Regions from separate parts of the Vibrio sp. R10-SF1-ISO8 genome, predicted to be linked through region 2. Evidence: riboswitches for the same ligand, from Rfam matches in the RefSeq annotation. Region 2 holds a riboswitch; each other region holds the start of a gene.
What was found. Region 2 has a riboswitch for cyclic di-GMP ahead of gbpA (N-acetylglucosamine-binding protein GbpA). Riboswitches for the same ligand answer to the same signal wherever they lie in the genome.

Region 1 (7,025 bases), on a different contig from region 2:
CAGCAATAGCGATTAGAAATGCCAGTCGCTCTGTTGTCAGGTTCAATGAGAAATCATGCTGCTTAACCCAACCGACGAGTTCATCGATCGGCTGCTCAGCATTTAGAGTCATCTCACTCATTGTTAGTCCTGCTTATCTTTCTTTTGTGCCCATACATGTATGTATCGACCTAACGAGAGGTATGGCTCTTCTCTGCACAGTTGTCTTTCTAGTGCCAACACATCTTCATACTGATAATCGCCCATGTACTCCATATTACCTATGTAGTCACTAAAGCAGCGAATACCAGATTTACCACAAATTGAAAAACCAGCGTCTTCAATCCACTGGTAGACCTCTTCAGGTTTTAAGCCTTTTTGTGGCTGCAATTTAAATCTTTTGCGATGCGGCATCCCATCTAATACATGCGGAATGTTGCCACACACGACATTCTTATAGACCAAACCATGGTGGTTATAAAACATGATAGATGCCATCCCACCTGGCTTAACCTGCTCTAATACTTTCTCTAGCGCAGGTTTTGGATCAGCTAACCACTCCATGACCGCATGAAACAAGACCACATCCACTTGGGATTCTAGGTGCTGATCAAGCGATTGGACTGGCGAATGAATGAAGCGATACTGCTCAAGCAAGCCATTATTTGCAATATCCTGCTCTGCTAACAGCAGCATTTCAGAAGATAGATCACATAACGCGACATGATGTCCGAGCTTAGCTAGCTTTTGCGACATTTGTGCCAATCCACCACCTGCATCTAGCACATTGAGTTGCTGATTTGCCCCATCAACAGTATTAAGTATCTGTTGAAGATCTTCCCAAACAATGACTTGGCGAATCTCTCCTTTGTCAGAACCGTAAATATTTTTTGCAAATTTGTGGGCAATATCGTCGAAATTGCGGTCTTCAGTCACAGCAGCTTAGGTTATCATGTCTAATCGTGCTGCTATTCTGTCATAAGAAAAGCAGGAATAAAGAGGCTTTCTCTTAAATTATAATCAATTGATGTTTTTTCGGACTATTTAGTATGTTTGAGCTGAAAAAAGTTGTGTCTTCTCTACTTATGCCGCTTCCCGCGATGCTAATCATCGGTCTATTCGGCTTAATGTTGATCATGTTTACTCGTAAACAGAAGACCGGCTGCTTTGTTGTTCTATTCTCTTTCATCGGCATCTTTCTTATCGCTTTTCAACCCGTCTCTTCTCGTTTGTTGATGCCGCTTGAACGCCAATACTCTGCTTTTTTTCCGGTCGACCAATCGATCGATTACGTTATGGTTCTCGGCAGTGGTCATGTCGTGGACGATAAGATCCCACCCACTTCTGAATTAAGCCGAACCGGATTAATGCGTCTTGCCGAAGGTATTCGCATCATGCGTATTTATCCTGGCTCTAAATTGATTTTGTCTGGCTATGCGGGCGGCTCTGAAGTGAGTAATGCACGTATGATGGCGAAAGTGGCTCTCGCCCTTGGCGTCTCTAAATCTGACATTATCCTGTTAGAAACCGCCAAAGACACTTGGGAAGAAGCGAGACAAGCGGCAGCATTCGTCAATACCAAAAAACTGGTAGTGGTCACTTCAGCAAGTCACATGGAGCGGGCACTGAACGAATTCTACTCTGCAGGATTAAAGCCGTACCCAGCCCCGACCAATTACCTTGCACATGATAAAGTGACACAAGCTTGGGCTAAGTACACGCCTAAAGCGGTATATTTGGAGCAAACCGAGCGTTATTGGCACGAAACCTTAGGTCAAATTTGGCAAACGCTTAGAAACTGGGCATCAGATTATGAAGAGCAAGCGCTGCAAGCTTCTGAAAGCAAAGTTTGATACCAAGTTAAATAAGATACCAACCAGAATAAATCCTAGATAGAAAAATACCGAGGCAAGCCTCGGTATTTTTATGTCTGTTGACGCGGTGACAGTTAATCACCTGCAAACATATAGCCTTCGCCATGAACGGTGACAAAAATTTGTGGATTCTTTGGATCGAATTCCATTTTTGCTCGCATGCGACGAATCAACACGTCAATTGTGCGATCGTTTGGTGCATCAACACGATGGCTGATCATGTTCAAGATACGCTCGCGACTAAGAACTTGATTCGGATAAGAGGATAAAGCCACTAACAGTTCATATTCTGCTTTAGTCAGCTTAACTGGCTCCCCGTTACGACTCAGAGCACGGCGCTGAACGTCAAACGTCCACTCGCCAAAGCGAACGACATTATCATCTTGCTTCGCTGCGCTGTCAGAGCCTGACGAATTACGTGCAGCAGAAATTCGCCACAGCAAGTTCTTAACTCGAACCAGTAGCTCTCGTAATTCAAAAGGTTTAGTGACATAGTCATCAGCGCCCATTTCGAGGCCAACGATTTTGTCGATGCTGTCCGTGCGTCCTGTTACCAGGATAATTCCAATGTCTGACTGACTGCGAAGTTCGCGAGTTAGCATTAATCCATCTTCACCCGGCAGATTAATATCCAACATCACCAAATCAATCGCGTTGCTTTGTAGCATGTCTCGCATCTGCTCGCCGCTTTCTGCTTCACTGACTTGGTAACCTTCATTCTGAAAGTAGCCAACAAGCTTGCTGCGAGTCACTACGTCGTCTTCTACTACTAGTACATGATAACTCATCTGCACCACTTAATTTACATTGGGAATAGTTCTATCATTTATTCTATTCATAAATAGTAACATTTCTAGTATTTATCACTTTAAAAACGAGAAAGATGATTTTTTATTGATTCAAAACAAAACCTCCGCCTTTGTTAATATATGCTCATAATTCGTCTTTTATTGTCACGTAAGCCATTACCGCTATTCATTTTTATTAGTTACACTAATAGGTAGTTATTTTGGGAGTGATACCTAATGCAAGAAATCAAAGCATTCAACGAGAAACGTGCGGAAATTTATTGGTGGCTTTCAAGCCTTTACGCCAAGGAATTAACGGAAGAGAATCTGGAGCAGTACCATTCAGCTCAAATCCGCTCTTTCCTTACTGGCCTTGGCGAGAATGCCGCTCTTAAACCGTCGATTGATCGTGTCATTGATGCACTTAATCGCTTAATCGATCGCGAAGATGCGCAACTAGAGCTTGCCGCTGACTTTTGTGATCTATTTTTAAAGTCTGACCGCGACTCGGCACTGCCTTATGCTTCAATGTACATTGGAGACACAGGCCTGCTTAACGACAAGCCTGCCAAAGAGATGGAAGCATTAATGCTAGAGCATGGTGTAGCCGTTGATGAAAGCCTAAATGAGCCGGCTGATCACATTGCCATTGAGCTGGATTTTCTCGGTAACCTTATCATTCGCTCTAATGAACTTGAGCAAGAGCGTCATATTGAAGAGGCACTGATCGAACAAGAGAGCTTCATTCGTCAGCACCTTCTAAGTTGGACACCTAAGTTTTCGGCTAAGTGTCAAACGCTCGATGAATTCGGTTTTTACTCTGCGATCGCTTCTCTCACTGTGGCGTTCTTGGAGTTGGACTGCACATATTTAATCGGCGAATAGAGTCTGACAATGTGAACTGGCACAGGTCAGTTTGACGAAATATGTTTGCCCTAAGTCGGATTGCGGTCTAAAATCGTGACCGCAAACGATAAAAATGAACTATTCAAATACAAACCGCTAAATAAGAGCGGTTTTTGTGTTTCTGATACTTTCTGCCAACTTATTCTAAACTGAATATATTCTCGTGGCAGTCATCGACAGGACAAAATTTATGGCCACTATTAAAGACGTTGCTCGCCTTGCTGGTGTTTCAACAACCACTGTGTCTCACGTGATTAACAAGACACGCTTTGTTGCCGAAGCGACACAAGAAAAAGTGATGGAAGCGGTAACCGAGCTTAACTATGCACCGAGTGCCGTTGCTCGTAGTCTTAAATGCAACACTACTCGTACAATCGGTATGTTAGTGACGCAATCGACTAACCTATTTTTCTCAGAAGTTATCGACGGCGTAGAAAGCTACTGCTACCGCCAAGGTTACACCTTGATTCTGTGTAATACCGGCGGCATCTATGAGAAGCAACGCGACTACATTCGCATGCTGGCTGAAAAGCGTGTAGATGGCATCCTAGTGATGTGTTCAGATCTGACTGAAGAGCTGAGCGAAATGCTCGACCGCCACAAAGACATTCCAAAAGTGGTAATGGACTGGGGTCCAGAGAGTTCTCAAGCCGATAAGATCATCGATAACTCTGAAGAAGGCGGCTATCTAGCGACAAAATATCTGATCGAGCGCGGTCATACTGACATTGCTTGTTTAAGTGGTCACTTCGAGAAAGCGGCGTGTGTTGAGCGTATTAGTGGCTTTAAGCGTGCAATGGCTGAAGCTGATTTAACAGTAAACGAAGATTGGATTCTTGAAGGTAACTTCGAATGTGATACGGCGGTACTGGCTGCGGATAAAATTGTTGCGATGGATAAAAAGCCAACAGCCGTATTTTGTTTTAATGACACAATGGCGCTTGGCTTAATGAGCCGTCTACAACAGAAAGGCATTCAAATACCTCAAGACATCTCAGTAATCGGCTACGATAATATTGAACTAGCAGAGTACTTCTCTCCACCTCTAACAACAGTGCACCAACCAAAACGTCGCGTTGGTAAGAATGCCTTCGAAATTCTTCTTGAGCGCATTAAAGATAAAGAGCACGAAAAACGTGTGTTCGAGATGCACCCAGAAATTGTCGAGCGCAATACCGTTCGTAATCTAAATAAATAACCTTAAGTCAGACGCTTAGCTTGTAGTCGTACTATTGGCTAGGCGTATATCTCCCCTCTATTTATTGAACCAACATCACATTTATCCGATACAAACGTGATGTTCTGCGCAGATTTTATTTATTCTTAATGTGTTCGATTAATGCCACGAACAGGGCAAACCATTTCGAAAGGATGGGACGCAAAGCCTCCGGCCTTAAACAATTTATTGTCTGGTAGCGGGGTTGCCGATGGCGAATATGCAAACTGTCATACCGCTTTTACTTGCACTCGTATGACACCTTACTGACAATGTCTCTGCATAATTTTGCTAATCTCTCGGACCTGCATTGGTGGCGTATACTTATACACCGAGAAAACACAGCATGGATAAACCAATACTAAAAGACTCAATGCGTTTATTTGAGCAGTTAGGACATATTAAGTCTCGCTCAATGTTTGGTGGCTTTGGCATTTTTGCTGATGACACTATGTTCGCACTTGTCGTCAACGATAAACTACACGTACGCGCGGACGCGGCTCTCGCTAAACAGTTCAGGTCTCAAGGGCTAGAACCCTATGTTTACAAAAAACGCGGATTCCCCGTCGTGACGAAGTATTTTGCGCTTTGTGATGATTGGGCAGCTGACGCAAATAAAACGTTAAAGATTGCGAACGTCGCCTTAAAAGCAGCAAATCAAGAGAAGCAATGCCAATCGCAAGCGAAACCCAATCGTTTGAAAGATCTGCCTAACTTGCGGCTAGCAACTGAGCGCATGCTCAAGAAAGCTGGTATAGATTCGGTAGAGAATCTGGAACAAGTGGGAGCCGTACATGCGTTTAAAGCCATTCAGACTACACACTCTTCCGATGTAAACATCGAACTTCTCTGGGCTTTAGAAGGTGCCATTAAAGGGACACACTGGTCGGTTATCCCCCAAAGTCGCCGTCAGGAGCTGTTAACTCAAGTCAGCTAACCTAAAAAATAAATTTGTTTAAGAAGTCAGCCTTTGTGCTGACTTTTTTATTGGTTTTTATCTGCCATCTTGAAATTTGTGGCTTGCTTTCCCTGTCTTGTCTAGTAACACTAATAATTGATATCCATGAAATATGATGGAGCTGCACAACATGAATAAAAAGATCATCCTAGGAATTATTTTCGTCGCACTAATTGTTTTACTTGGCGTAAATTTTGGTCAGTATCTCACGCTAGAAAACGCGAAGGCGCAGCAAGCAGAGCTCTCCGCATTTATCGCAGATAACTTTACTATCGCCGCTGCTAGCTATTTTATCGCCTATGTTGCTATCACTGCTTTCTCAATTCCTGGCGCTGCGGTCGTTACCCTTTTAGGCGCTGCTCTATTTGGTTTCTGGACAAGCTTACTGTTGGTCTCTTTTGCCAGCACCATTGGGGCAACACTTGCATTTTTGAGCAGCCGATACTTATTACGTGATTGGGTACAGAGTAAGTTTGGCGACAAGCTCAATGCCATCAATCAAGGCGTTGAAAAAGATGGCGCATTTTATCTGTTCTCATTGCGATTGATTCCAGTATTCCCATTTTTCCTAATCAACTTGTTAATGGGTTTGACTCCCATCGCGACAACTCGATTCTATTTGGTTAGCCAACTAGGTATGTTGCCAGGAACCGCTGTGTACCTAAATGCCGGCACTCAACTCGCTCAAATAGATAGCTTGTCGGGTATCGTCTCTCCTACCGTTTTGGCTTCTTTCGCGCTTCTCGGATTGTTCCCTGTCATTGCAAAATGGATTATGGCTAAAATTAAGGCGTCCCCATCAACATCAAACGGAAATGCATAATGAGGATCTATTCCACATCTACGCCAACCGAAGCTCACATTGTTTGTGAGCTTCTTAAGTCTCAACAGATTGAATGTGAAGTCCGTGGCGAAGGCGTGTTTGGGCTCCAAGGGGAAATTCCCTTTGGGGAGAGCAGTGAACCCTATGTGTGGTTACTTAACTCTCATCAAGCTAAGCAAGCGAAGGGGGTTATCGAGCAATTTAACAGTGCGGAAATCGGCAGTAACTGGCTGTGCAACCAATGTGGAGAAGTGAACGAGCCTCAATTTGGCGCGTGCTGGCAATGCGGTCAAACCGCACCTTAACAAATTTTGGGTGTTTCAATTTGTTGTTGAATAAACGAAATCGAGTGATAATTGAACTCTTCAGGACGCTCAACGTTACATACATGTCCGCAATCTGCAATTTCAAGTAACTCGCTCTTGCGATGCGCAGCAACCATCTCTTTCACGGGCTGAATAAACATGTAGTCTTTCTCACC
Region 2 (7,025 bases):
AACAAACCGGAAATATGCAGCCAAGTCGGTACTTCATTAGTGTAATCAATGGATGCTGCTTGCCCCCAAACGGCTTCACCAATATTGAGCCCCATAACAATACCGACAAACAGCTTGATAAGCGTCAGCGCACTTTGTCCCAACAGACTTGTGCCTGAAACGAGATCATTAAACGCGAGACACTCTAGCGAGTTTGCGATGGAAAGTCCGGGGACGAAGAGAACAATGGCAGCGATACACAAAGCCCAAACGGGGACGGCAGCACCTGTACTCGCAAACCAAGCAACCAGCATCCCAGTGATAAGCGCTGCAATAAACTCAACCGCTATTGAACGGCGAGCTTTGCAAATCTGTTGAGCGCCCCATACCAGAAAACCTAACAAGACAGAGAACAAAACCGCATCTAGCGTGCTGCCAACGAGCATTAGGTACGCAGGCGGGATGCCCATATTAGCCAGCGCGATAATCCACTTAGGGTAACCCACAGGCTCTGGCACGGGCTCGCTGCTTGGCTGGTTGATTCTGATGATGGTATTGGCAAGCAAACTTAAGTTAATTGATGCAGGCTGGTGGCGCTTCATCACTACCGCATTATTGTCATCAGGAAACTGATAGTTAACGGTCGTCGGAGTGGCTTGGATCATAACATCCACCCCATGTTTACGAGCATAAAACTGAGTGTATTTCTCAAGTTTGTATGGCGCACAGCCACTGCGGTGAAGGGTATCGCCGATCTCGACTATCTTCTTAATTCGGTACTGGGAAGGCATGGTATGTGATACGTATAAATCTGTGACGCAAAGGTACCAAAGCCCTTCTAATGAGACGAGACACAATGCAGTGAACAGTGGTTAAGCTCACACAAAAAAGTTATCCCTCATGCCTGTATCTTGTCGATTTTCGAAAACTAAGTTTTTGGACTCATAAGTTTGTCAATTTGACTGCACATTTAGTGTTCTCATTCACATATATCGAAATAATTTAAACTGTAACAATTGTTATTTGTCTGTAACATTTGAAAGCTAACCTTTTATGTTATTACCCTAAGTGTAAGTATACAAAGAATCCTTATTAAATAGATATTTAACAAGTTATTTACAAATGGCTTGTCTATGAAATCTGTGTAATAAATAGACAAAAATACTGCTTGAATTTAAAACTAGATGGGTGAAAATATACGCAAAATGAGTTTGCAGAAATGAAAGGAAGCTTTTTCTAGTTTTAAGAGCGAGACAAAATATGAAACTATTCATTATCTTCATGGTGTCGATTTCCGCGGGTGTCGCGTCAGCAGATCACCTTCATTCATTCTTGCTTGGTCTTTACGTTTCTACTCTTGCGGTCGGTAGCTGCTACTGGTTTGCATTCCGCAGTAGTCGTTTCCCACAGCTAGCACTTCTGCTATTGCTTTGTGGTCTATTCTCTAAAATCGCAGTGACGGTTGCGGGCGTATCTTGGGGAATCTCGCAAGACCTTATTAGCTCACCACTAGTATTCTCACTCTCGTACTTGTTCTTCTCACTTGTCGCAAGCTATGTTTGGTTTGTTTACCGCGAGAAGCTAATGGCAAAAAAGAAAGCCCGCGAAGAGCTAAAAGCCGCTTAATAGAAAACTAAGCCAAAAGATTACAAAACCAGCGTTTCGGCGCTGGTTTTTTTGTATCTAATTCCGTCATCTAGGTAAATATTTACCAAAATTCCTACTGAATAGTAACGATTGATGTCAAAGCTGCTGATTCTATTGCGAGGTTGTCTATACTGAGGTCGTTACTCAATCATTTAAAGTGAGACGTCGCATATCATGACCACGCGTTTTCTAAAATTCACCGCGCTTCTTTCGACATTTTCTCTTTCATTTGGTGCGTTTGCCGCACCTACCATTATTCCTGATCCTCCGACATTAGGCGCTAAAGGGTATATCTTGATCGATTACCATACTGGTGCCGTGTTGGTGGAGAAAAATGCGGACAAGAAGCTTAACCCTGCGAGCTTAACCAAGCTGATGACGGCTTACGTAGCTGGTCAAGAAGTGAAAAGCGGTAATATTTCTCTCGACGATCAAGTTCGTATTAGCCGGAAAGCTTGGGCGAAGAACTTCCCTGATTCTTCAAAAATGTTTATCGAAGTAGGGACAGAGGTTCCACTCATCGACTTGTACCGTGGTTTGATTGTTCAATCCGGTAATGATGCCAGTGTGGCTATTGCTGAACACGTAGCGGGCAGTGAAGGCGCATTTGTTAGCCTAATGAATAGCTGGTCGCAAAAGCTTGGTCTTGATAACACTGGCTACACTAATCCACATGGCTTAGATAGCGACGGCTTGTATTCAACACCGCATGATATTGCTTTGCTAAGTCAAGCCATCATTCGCGATTTGCCTGACATCTATTCGCTGTACAGTGAGACTTCTTACACTTACAACGGCATTACCCAGTACAACCGCAATGGCCTGCTTAGAGATAGAAGCCTAAATGTTGATGGTATGAAAACCGGTTATACAAGTGGGGCAGGCTACAGCTTGGCGACATCAGCAACCAGTGGTGACATGCGTTTAATTTCGGTGGTGATGGGCTCCAGCAGTACTAAAAGCCGTGAGTCAGAAAGCAAACAATTACTGAGCTACGGTTTCAGGTTCTTTGATACTGTGTCTCCATCCAAAGTGACAGATACGTTAGCTGAAGCAAAAGTGTGGATGGGTAGTGAAGACCTCGTCTCTGTTGGCGTCGATAAACAAGTATTGATTACCCTACCAAAAGGCGATGCGAACAAGCTTAAAGCCGAGATTGAATACAATGGCGAGTTGGTGGCGCCAATCAGTCAGGGAGATGCTGTCGGGCAGGTGATCTACAGTATTGATGGCGAAGAGGTCGCAAGCGCAACATTGGTTGCTCAGCAAGATGTTGAAGAGGGCGGACTGTTCAAGAAGTTGTTAGATTGGTTTAAACGCCTAGTCTCAGGTTGGTTTTAACCATACCTAACATAAACAAGAGGATGCACTAGGCATCCTCTTTTTGTATATAAACGACTTACAGCTTGTTCCAAGCTGATTGCCAGTGAGAGCCAACTCCTGGTTCGTACTGTGTCGCCGATGGTGACCACTGTACACAGTAACCTGAGTATGGGAACTCTTTACACTGATAAACCGCGCCATCACTGGCTAAGACTTTAGTTCCCGCAGTGTAGCTTTCTAAGCCTTGTGGAAAGACAAAGTCGTAGTCACCAGGTGGTGGCGTTTGATCTTCTACTAGGTGGAAATCTAGCGTATTTTGGTCAATCACTTTACCTTGGTCGTCTTTGGTAACCACTACTAGCATATGATGCCCTGGCTCAGACTTAGATAGAGTCATCGTGGTGCTTTCAACTTCACCGTCTTTCAGCTCCTTCGAGTATGAAGCTAATGGTTCGCGGTGGTGGTTGTAGACAGTTAACTCAGCCGTTAAGTCGCCTGTGGCGGTTAGTGTCAGGTCAAGCTCTGTCGGTGACTCGCCAATTACGTACTCTGGGTGAAGCCCTACAACATCAAGGTCGTATTCTGGCTCTGGTGTTTCAAATTTATAGCCGATTTCAACGCTGTTTAGTCCTGATCCTGCTTTTAGGTAGACTGGGTTGGTTCCATAAACAGGGGTAAATTCGCCTTGGTCATTAAGCTGTCCGGCACGAATTTGGCTCTGCTCTTGGTTAATCTTACTGGCTAGAGCATAAGACCAGTTGCTTGCTTTACCTTGTTCGCTGTTTTGAATTACGAGTTCTGTGCTGTAAGACGAGTTCTCACCGCTGCTGTCAAACACACGGGTATAAACTGTATCGCCAACACTCAGATCGAGCGTAGGGTTGATCTGACCGCCTTGACTCCAATCAGGAATCACTGGGCCATCACCATCGAATTTCACGTCGACCACATTGTAGAATGAAGCTGCCGTATCGCCTACATCCCAAACTGCAAGGATCACTTGGTAACCTTCTCGCTCAGGAACGTTACAAAGGTGGCTAACACGTTTTGGCGGCTGAACCATTCCCCCATCGACAACACAGAAAGGCGTGAGGTCAAATGAACTGCGAGCGAGGGGCTGATTAGGGTTCCAATCCGCATTGGTGATGTAATATTTCCAGTCTTTAGTGACGTGATTGGCAGTGAAAGTCCACTCAAAGTACTGAGAGCCCGATTTGATAGGTCGTTTAACCCAACGGTCAGCGGTTTGCTCATCCAACGCCGCTGCTAGCGAGGTTTCAGCGCTGGCAATTTTACCATCGCGTGGGCCTGTTTCAGGGAAGCCGTCTGGCCCTTCTACGCTTTGCGGTTCATATTGAATAGCACCACAGTTGGTGTTCTTTTCGTTTGTGTCACTGGTTGGGAATTTACAAAGTGCCGCACGGCCTTCAGCAACACCATTTTCGTACGCTGAAACGTACCCATGGCCGAAGCTAGCACCGCTCACACTAAGTAGAGCTAACGCAATGAGTGATTTGTTTGGGAGTTTGTTCATCATTTGTCCTTATCTATGGATAACAAAAAAGATGACACTCCGGCACGCGAAACATCTAGCGAGACTCGCTAAATGGCAACCCCGCTATCATAGACATAAGATGTCGACAGACCGGTGGCTTTGCGTCCTAACCTTTCGGATAGTTTGCCTGAAGTGCAGCCTATACTTGCCTCACTATATTGTTAAATTACAAAGTACTGAGTTTTGTATAAGCAGGCGAAATGTAGCTAACGCGATCCAGAAAAGCTAAGCCTAAAATGAAAATGTGGAATGACAATCCCGAACTGGATTTCTTGTCGCAAATTAACTTGCTAATTACATATTGATTAAACTGTTAACTTATTGAAATTGATTAATTAAATGGGTTAATTGATGTGTTTTGTGAATGTTTTTGGGTGGTTTAATTTTGACTTGTGCTTCGTTTGACTGACGCCTAGCAGACAAAGCTTTGACTTTCACTTACCAAGCTCTGACAACGTTAAGTACCAAAACAACGACAATCCACCCCAAAATGTTATACAAGGAATCACGATGGAATTTACCGACAAAGATAGAGAGGCGCTCTACCAAATCTGGATGTCGAAAAAATCGAAAATGCGACTCACTCAGATGGAATTTGCCAAAAAGCTTGGGATGAATCAGCTCAGTTTTTCTCGCGTATTAAGAGGTGAGACACCGCTTACTATGTCTTTCGTGAGCCATTTTTGTCGACTTCTTCATTTAGAGCCCAAAAATGTGGTTCCAAGCCTAAAAGAAACCAATGAGCATGGACCAAAGGTGGTGTATCTGCAAAGTCGCATGAGTGTCGATGGTGAAATTCAAAATGCCTACATTGAAGGCAATCAAGTGATCGTGGAATACGCGCACACAGTGCATCCTTCCTGAACCTAATATAACCAATTTGAATAGAATACAATTGGACATCTAAATATCATATAGTATAGCATTCTGGTTTCAAATATAAACTAGAGTGCTTTACATGAAATCTTTCAAGGTCTTGCTTTTGATCGTGGTGAGCGTATTCGTGGTTGGATGTGCTGGTGGGCCTGTTCAACGCGCCACTAAATTTACCAGTTATGAGGACTTTCGAGCAGGGCCTGAAGGCGGTGTCGATTTAGTATGGGCTCGAATTGGTCTAAGAGACGCAAAACGATTAAGCGAAAAGCTTGATGAGTTCGATTCGGTAGTGATTGACCAAGTGTTTGTCGTTACAGACGAAAGCACGCTAGATAAAGAAGAAACCCAAGAGCTGACTGATTACATGGTCGCCCGTCTGACCGAGAAAATCTCCCTTAATAAACAAGTTGTCTCAGAGCCGACAGGGAAGACGCTGCGTCTGAGTATCGCATTGAGTAATGTTGAAACTCCGAATCCAGTACTGGCGGTTACGAGCAGCGTACTGCCATTTGGTTTAGCCATCTCAACTATTTCCAAAGTCACCACTGGCGAGCATACCAATGTGGGTAGCGCGAGTGTTGAGTTGCTTGTTAGTGATGCGCAGGACGGGACGCCACTATTTGCCGCCATTGACAGAGAGGCCGGAAACAAAGACTTTTCTACGATGATTGACTCGCTTGATGATGCGAAAGACGCGATTAACTATTGGGTAGAGCGATTAGGTGTTACTCTACAAGGCTGGGAACAGCCATAGAAAACCTTAGCAATGCTTGAAAAAGAAAATCTAATTAAACTTGCACGAATGCAAATGCCGTTTGGTAAGTACGCTGGTCGCGTGCTTATCGACTTACCAGAAGAGTACTTACTTTGGTTTGATAAAAAGGGCTTTCCGAATGGGGAGCTAGGCGATCTCCTCAAGCTATGCTTAGCGCTAAAGATCGAAGGATTAGATAGCGTGGTTAAGCCCTTAAAGCGCATGTAACCTTCCACAATCGCTCCCTATATTTAATTTAAAGACGTACTATGAATTTTGATATCGATGCACTGAGACATCACCAACTGGTCGAAGACGGTCAACTAGAGGGTTGTTACATTCATCAACCTGCTCAAGGTAGTCAGCAAGATGACAAAGCCGTTTTGGCAGAGCGCCGAACGTTAGAAAAGATGGGATACAAGGTAGTGCAGGTTGAGGCTAAAGGCAGAACAACCACGTTTGCCGAGGCGATGCAAAAGTTTGCGAAAAAGAGTGGTCATCAGGCCATCTAATCAGCGAAAGAAGCTAATGTTGCATCCTTAAACTCCCTCAAGATAGCTCCTGACTTATAAAAAGAGTCAGACCGAAAGGCTGACTCTTTTTTCCTCTATCGTGAGTTGAATTATTACCCACTTATATCCTGTCAAGACTCGCTTTCCAAAAGCCATTTGAAATCAAAGGGGTGATAAATAGATACGAGAAAAGTTAGGTCACTCAGTTTATCAATTCTTCTAGCCATTCTATGAACATGAAGTTATGTCGAGAAAGGCGCTTTTCTTTGTTGGCGATGTAATAACAAAGCCGAGAACTGATGGCTAGGGTGTTCATCTCCTTCAATACTCCCGCCTTTAAATAACCTTGAGTCAGCGTGCGTGAACAGAATACATATGC
Region 3 (7,025 bases), on a different contig from region 2:
ATCGAATGAGTCATAAAGGTGTACATCGTTGTACTCCTTCAAACACTTTTCTGTCAGTTCTCATACTTCGCTCTGTAATAGTCAACCAGATAGTATATTGACGTCATATTTAGCTAAATATGATTAGCTACTCCTAGAATGAACGAGGCTACCTCACAAAACGTAAATCACGCCTAAAACTAACATTAAATTAGTTATTCGAAACTAGCTAAAAAAGACTTCCCTAGAATGCTAGATTTCCCTGAAGGCTTTGTAAAGGTCAAGCTGGAGGGGCTCCAACAAATAGTCAATAGGACTACGCTGCTTGAGCAAGACATAAACCTCTGCTGGCATACCAGGATGTAATCGGACATTTTCAACATTTGCTAAGGCGTCAGGGTTCAAAGCTACCTTAATGGTAAAGCTCTCTTCCTGGTCTTTGTTACCGTCTGTGATCCTATCTGCCGCAATATGAATAACCTCCCCTTCTATAGGAGGGGTGTTTCTAAAGTTATAAGCCGAAAGCCGTACCATAGCTTTCTGTCCTTTTGAGACAGCTGCAATATCCGTCGGCTTCAGATTAGCTTCAACGATTAAGCGATCGTTTTCAGGAACAACCTGCATTAAAGTTTCACCTGGACTAATAACATCCCCTCTATTAAACACACTCAAGCCTACAACCTTACCTGAGTTTGGGCTCTTCAGAACAACTCGAGATAACACATCTTTCGCCTGAGCAAGTTGCTCGACGGTATCATCCATAACTTTAGATAACTCTTGTAACTCCTGCTCAATCTCACTGATATATTGGTGCTCCATTGCAACACGTTGTTGGTGGATCTCAAGCAATGCGATTTCACGATTCTGCAATTGCCCTTCTAAGTCAATAAGATAGCCAGACAATCTAGCTTTTGAACGCAGGAGCTCTAGCGACTTGAGTTTAGAGGTGTAACCGGCGGGTAATAACTCATCATGCATATTACTTTCTTGCTGTAAGTACCGATACGCCAAACGCTCTTTATCTAGTTTCTTGGCCAGAGCTCGCTTATCACTTGAAAGACGAGTTAGCCTCGCATCGAGCACCGCAAGCTCACTCTCTCTCAGTTTAAGGCGACCATTAAAAAGCAACTGCTGAGTTTTCATCAGTGAAGTCAGTGAAGGGTATTGCTCTGAAGCATCAAGCAAATCTTCTGTAAAAAACAACTTTTGCTCCCCATTTCTCTCACTTTCCAAACGTTGTTTTTGGGCAAGGTTACTATAGTACTTTTGCTGCAATTGAGTAAATCTAGTCTCAGCCGCAATAGAAGAAAGCTCAATTAGTGCGTCACCTTCGGCAACTTCATCCCCCTCGCTAACTAAAACGGTATCGACGATCCCCCCCTCATAATGTTCTATTGATTTACGCTTACTTTCTACAGATATCACTCCTGGAGCTATTGCTGCAGCATCGATACTTGTAAACCAAAGCCAGTAAATACTGAAGCCGCCACCAAGTAACAGTACCATTAGTCCAGCAAAAATATAGCGCGAAGGGTTTATGGTCAGCTTACTTGGATATGAATTAGCCATGACTACCGTCCCTATTAATATTTGCTACGGCTCCTTTTTGAAGGCGTGTAAGTACATCATCTTTTTTGCCTGCATCTTTTATCACACCTGAGTCAAGTACAATGACCCAATCAGCCATTTTAACAAGGGTATTTCGATGGCTAATGAGAATGACAGTAACTCCTTGCTGCTTTAAAATATTTAATGTTCTAAGAAGTTTTTGTTCGGATAAAATATCTAAATTTGAGTCTGGCTCATCCAGCAATAACAGTTTAGGTTGATGATATAGCGCTCTGGCAAGCCCAACTAATTGCATCTCACCGCCTGACAACTGACCCCCTTGACTACGGCCAAATTTAGTTTTATACGCATTTGGATGTTTAACAATAATGTCGTGAATACCCGCTATTTTAGCTGCATTAAACACCTTTTCTTCAACGCCTTCACCTTCGTCAAAACAACAAATATTGTCAAATAATGAAGCTTCAAATAGCTCAACCTGCTGCGGTAAGTAACCTATGAGCTGTTGCCTTTGACGGGGAAGAATTTCAGTTAAAGCAATGCCGTTTAGACGAATATAACCTTGGTGATTAAACTCAACACCTGCAATAGCATTCAGCAAAGTTGATTTACCGGAACCACTACTTCCAACAATCGCTAACGCGTGACCAGCTTTTAGTTCAAATTGAACATTCTTAAGAATTAAACGCTCAAACTGATCTTTCACGCTAAAACCCTCAACCTGAACGCTGATATCTTCAATTGGCATTTCAATACGCCGTTCCGAATCTGGAAAAGATAAAACAGCCTCTGCCCGCGACCAAGCTGCCCTGCTTTGACGCCAAGGTCGCCACAAATTGATACTTTGATCTAAAGGAGCTAGCACCCGGCCCAATAGAATAGAGGCTGCTAACAACACTCCTGCTACCGCCTGATCAGTAATAACTAACCAACCACCAAGGCCGAGTACCCCGACTTGCAGGATCATCCGAGCATATTTAATAGAGGCTTGAAGGAACTGTAATTTAAAGTTGTATTCATTTTGCAGATGAATAATGTTCACGTTGTTAGATTGCCAACGTTGTGCGAGCTTATCGGCGACGTTAAATAATGAAATGGTATTACCCAGCGCAATTTGCCTTTGTAAATAAGCTCCATTATCAAATGCTTGATGAGCAAGCTCATCAATGCTTCTACGCGTCAAATATAAGTTTAACCAAGTTAATAGAGATAAGGCTGTTGCTGCCGCGAAAGCGAACCAACCTAAATAAGGGTGAAGAGAAAAAATGACAAGGATGAAAATAGGCGTCCAAGGTAAATCAAACAATAAAGCGACCATAGGAGATGACAACCCGCCTTTCACTTCTTGTGAGTCTTGTAGTGTTCTACGGGCAAGGTCTGGTGTTCTTCCTGCTATCGAAAAAGCATGTTTAACTAGATGTGGGACACAATAATGTTCAAACTGTGACGCACCTACATGTAATAGGCGTGTTCGGATGAAATCAAGCAAGGCTTGTATAAGTAATAGGCCTAAAGCTAATACAGCCAGTAAGATAAGTGTTTCAGGACTTCTTGAGGAGAGAACACGGTCAAATATTTGTAAACTGTAGATTGGCAACACCAGCATCAGCAGGTTAACGAACACTGAAAAAATACCTATATATACAAGATGTTTTTTACGCTCTTGTAAAAATCGACTCCATTCGGGCATAGCAACCTACACTTATAGTTACTCAAAAAATGCGCCATAAGGCGCATTCTTGATTTACGCGAAAAGTATTATACGAGTTCAGTATCCGACCAAACCGTCACTGTTTCGCCCATATATACAGTTTCGTATGCTTGAAGCGCAGCATCGGCCGCACCACTTGCTTCAAGGAGTGAAGCTTGCTCAGCAGTAAGGTCTTGTGCCACAGCAGTGAAGCTAACGTCTTGATTAAAAGAAACTTCATCGCCAACATCATTACCCAGAGCAATCACTAAACCGTCTTGTAGATTAACGCGTAAGTCTTGCGCCGTTCCTTCCTCACCAACAATCGCTTCAAAGCCGGCAAAGTTATTACCAATAGTCGTGTCTTCATTACCAGTTACAACCAGGGCGTCAAGACCATCACCGCCGAAAACAGCTATGTCATTTTCGTCGTAGAAGATAACGTCGTTGCCCCCTAAGCCAGTAATAATATCTGCACCAGCACCGCCATCAAGGATATCGGCCCCAACAGAGCCCGCCACAACATCGTTTCCTTCACCTGCATCTACTTTACGAGTCACACTACTATTAGCATTCTCATTTAAGCCAGATAGGTTAATAATGTCATTACCTTCACCTGTCATTACCTCAACAGAAGTGAATTGTGAGTTAGCCTCATTAAAAAACTTGACTGTATCATTACCAGCGCCAGTATCAACCGTGAAAAGGTTACTCCAACCGCCATCGTTAGTTTGTACAGCTACATTAACAGTATCGTCACCATCACCGGTTTGTATTTGACCACGCTTTGAGTAAAGAAGCGAAACGGACACACCAAGTGAACTATCAGATAAATCGATGTCAGCATCTACGAAGTTTTTAGCGTAAACATCAACGTTTTCACCATTAATTTTCACTTCTTTTTCACCAACCGCATTCCAACCTGTTGCTTCTACATCAATCGATTGGTTTGAGATTTTGGCGTCATAGTCAGGCGCTTGACCTATGCCATCTAAAATATCGTGTTCTGAAACTAAGTTAGCAGAAGAACCAGTTCCATCTAAGTTAGTCGTACCTACTTTCACTGAAGACATTTTTTTTGCCCCTTACAATATAATCTTGAGATTTATTTTTAAGGCGACCCGGCTGTCTCTCATTGCAAGAGACCCGTGGTTTTCCGTCCCTGACTCACGACAGGTTTGGCGTTACTCTACCTGCATATAACCGCATGAAGGATATATTACGATACAAGCTATTGATTAACTGACAAAACAAAAAAGAAAACAATAATTAAATTTCGCAAAAATAAGAATCTACTTAACCAGATAGAACAAATAATTAGAAGTTACAAACAATTCATACTAAGCTCTTTTTTGTTTCATCGCGCTTTCAGGGGAAAGCCGCTTTAATCTTTAGAAAGAAGTAGTCCGTGTCTCGGTAACCATAACCCATTCGCTTGATGAGTTTTATCTTGTTACTGATACCTTCCAAGGTGCAAGTATTCAGGTGGTATGGTGATGCCACCATTCCGTGAAGTTAAGGTTTGAGCTTTCTAGCAAAGTGGATGAGAGGTGGGAGGCCACTTCCATTCACCTGCAGCCACCATACTTCCCATAGCCCCTTAGCTGCGCCTTTGAATAACAATACCAAAGCTCCTCGAGTTGAGCTCCAAGCAGATGAGTTATCATGAGATCTCGATTTATCGAGAGTATTTCATCAAGATAAATTTGTTGTTTACGCTCAAGTTCTCTCAATTTTTCAGAAGTACCTAACGGGAACGTTTTATCCAGCGACGTGCTTTTTGTAAGTTATTAATTGATTAGCCTGGTCTACACGAACCCTGTCCATAACCTCTCGAACAAACTTAACCACGACATGAAACAGGTCATAGACAATACGGGCATTTGGGCAATGCGCTTGCACTTCAATGTCAAAAGCCGTGTTTATATCCATTGCCACAACTTCAATGTTGGCGGCATTGTCACCGAGCTCTTCAAAAAATGGGCGAATGTCCTTTCGGCTTCGGCCTATGCCAATCCAAAGCACTTGGTGTGTTTGAGCATCAGCAATGACCGTCACATATCTGGTAAGCGCCTAGTTCTCGACATCAGTCCAAAATAATCCATCATGCTGATAATGACACTGGTCATTAATCAACAAAGGATTATCTATCTCACTTTCTCAAGCACAATACTGTCGAACTTACGATATCAGTCTAGCACAGTTCAGTTAATGGAAACGCAAACTAAACAACACATCGACAGTCACTCAATCAGTGACTTCCAAGTTCGCCATTGCTCAAGTGAAACGGTAACCAATAAGTATCCATCTGAGCTGTATATTGCTCTATCTGATGGAACCACCATACTTGGTATTGATGACAGCAACATCACATCCGTCACTCAACTGCTTTCCGTATTACTCTCATGAAAACATCAACGCTAAGACCCGGACTACACTTGCCTACCGTTTATCTTTATCGGGACCCTATCGACTTTCGAACATCACATAAAGGATTAAGTGCGCTGGATAAGTTGGAGCTCGGCCACAATCCCTTTAGCGGAGAGTTGTATGTCTTCCCCAATAAACTACGCAATAAAATCAAGTGCCTGTTTGGGAAGACAACGGTTTTGTCCTTTACTACAAGTCCCTTGCTGAAGAAAAATTAAAGTGGCCAAAGCGTACTGATGAGGCCGTGAGCCTGACAGGGCAACAGATAAATTGTCTACTGGATGGTTACGATATCTCATTGATAAATGCATATAAAAAGTTAGAATACGAGTCACTTTTTTAGTGACTTAATCGTCTATTTTTGATAGAAAAAACCTGTTACCACAAGGCTTTAAGGACTGTTTTACTGTGACTTCATCCAATCATCATATAGCTAAAATTGAGGGTCTTAGCGCACAATTAACAGAGAAAGAAGCACAATTGCGAACTTAATCGGTTCGCATTGAAGTAATAGAAGAGGTGGTCCGCCACCTTAAAATCAAACGCTTCATGCCAAGCAGTGAAAAGGCGAACATAAACCAATTCTTGCTCTTTGATCAATCTGAACTCTGTACTGACCCAGACCTTTAATCGCATGAGAAAAAGAACAAAGAGAAGAGCAAAAACACCTCCTCAAAGCCTCGCGGCCGTAAGCCTTTCTCTAAAGACCTGCCGCGTGAACAAGTCTTCCTATACCTGACTGATGAAAAGAAACACGGTGCTAAAAGCACCTTCTTTGCAAAGGTAAAGGAAGAGCTTGATATCGTGTCAGCGAAAGTTCACGTTCTTGAATACATGCAAGAAAAGGCCGTGTTCGAGAAAACGGATGGTCAACAAAAAATGGTGGCGGCTGAGTTACCAAAACATCCACTTCCGGGCTCATGAGGCAGTACCGGTCTTATCGCTCATGTGATCACGTCTAAATACGTCGATGGTTTATCTCTCTATCGTATTGAGAAGATGCTTCAGCGCTATGGTGGTGAGTTATCACGAACAACGTTAGCGAACTATGTAATTAAGTCTGCGAAAATGTTCCGACCTCTGATAAACCTGCTTCGTGAACACCAAAGCAGTGGTGATATCGTTGCGATGGGTGAGACTCGTGTTCAAGCGCTGAAGGAGCTCGGGAAAAGTGCGACATCATAGAAATACATGTGGGTATCACTCGGAGGGCCACCGACACAACCCAGTGTCTTGTTCCACTATGACCCATCCCGTAGCGCTGGTGTGCCGCTAGAATTACTTGATCGCTTTGAAGGTTACCTGCAAACCGATGATTATCCGGGGTACAACGCTGCGTGTAAGAAATATGGACTGG

Region 1: it holds a riboswitch for cyclic di-GMP, as region 2 does, so the genes downstream of both, AC6R00_RS14165 (TfoX/Sxy family DNA transformation protein) here and gbpA (N-acetylglucosamine-binding protein GbpA) in region 2, are expected to answer to the same signal.
Region 3: it holds a riboswitch for cyclic di-GMP, as region 2 does, so the genes downstream of both, AC6R00_RS16385 (calcium-binding protein) here and gbpA (N-acetylglucosamine-binding protein GbpA) in region 2, are expected to answer to the same signal.

The regions. Positions count from the first base shown of each region.
Region 1 is NZ_JCBDHL010000018.1:182,694-189,718, forward strand. Features, by position in the region: gene mukF (chromosome partition protein MukF) at 1-121, opposite strand, end outside; gene cmoM (tRNA uridine 5-oxyacetic acid(34) methyltransferase CmoM) at 124-915, opposite strand; gene elyC (envelope biogenesis factor ElyC) at 1,029-1,832, shown strand; gene torR (two-component system response regulator TorR) at 1,928-2,641, opposite strand; gene torD (molecular chaperone TorD) at 2,879-3,526, shown strand; gene purR (HTH-type transcriptional repressor PurR) at 3,738-4,745, shown strand; cyclic di-GMP riboswitch class I at 4,890-4,976, shown strand; gene AC6R00_RS14165 (TfoX/Sxy family DNA transformation protein) at 5,110-5,700, shown strand; gene AC6R00_RS14170 (TVP38/TMEM64 family protein) at 5,852-6,544, shown strand; gene AC6R00_RS14175 (putative signal transducing protein) at 6,544-6,849, shown strand; gene AC6R00_RS14180 (alpha/beta fold hydrolase) at 6,846-7,025, opposite strand, start outside.
Region 2 is NZ_JCBDHL010000012.1:179,848-186,872, reverse strand. Features, by position in the region: gene AC6R00_RS10210 (threonine/serine exporter family protein) at 1-770, opposite strand, end outside; gene AC6R00_RS10205 (NADH:ubiquinone oxidoreductase) at 1,240-1,605, shown strand; gene AC6R00_RS10200 (serine hydrolase) at 1,801-2,967, shown strand; gene gbpA (N-acetylglucosamine-binding protein GbpA) at 3,026-4,483, opposite strand; cyclic di-GMP riboswitch class I at 4,555-4,642, opposite strand; gene AC6R00_RS10190 (helix-turn-helix domain-containing protein) at 5,015-5,368, shown strand; gene AC6R00_RS10185 (DUF3313 domain-containing protein) at 5,463-6,134, shown strand; gene AC6R00_RS10180 (DUF3820 family protein) at 6,147-6,362, shown strand; gene AC6R00_RS10175 (hypothetical protein) at 6,404-6,646, shown strand; gene AC6R00_RS10170 (LysR family transcriptional regulator) at 6,849-7,025, opposite strand, start outside.
Region 3 is NZ_JCBDHL010000019.1:324,026-331,050, forward strand. Features, by position in the region: gene AC6R00_RS16375 (HlyD family type I secretion periplasmic adaptor subunit) at 232-1,548, opposite strand; gene AC6R00_RS16380 (type I secretion system permease/ATPase) at 1,541-3,238, opposite strand; gene AC6R00_RS16385 (calcium-binding protein) at 3,307-4,311, opposite strand; cyclic di-GMP riboswitch class I at 4,351-4,431, opposite strand; partial or broken gene AC6R00_RS16390 (ISL3 family transposase) at 4,607-5,302, opposite strand; gene AC6R00_RS16395 (hypothetical protein) at 5,450-5,647, shown strand; partial or broken gene tnpB (IS66 family insertion sequence element accessory protein TnpB) at 5,644-6,011, shown strand; partial or broken gene tnpC (IS66 family transposase) at 6,608-7,025, shown strand, end outside.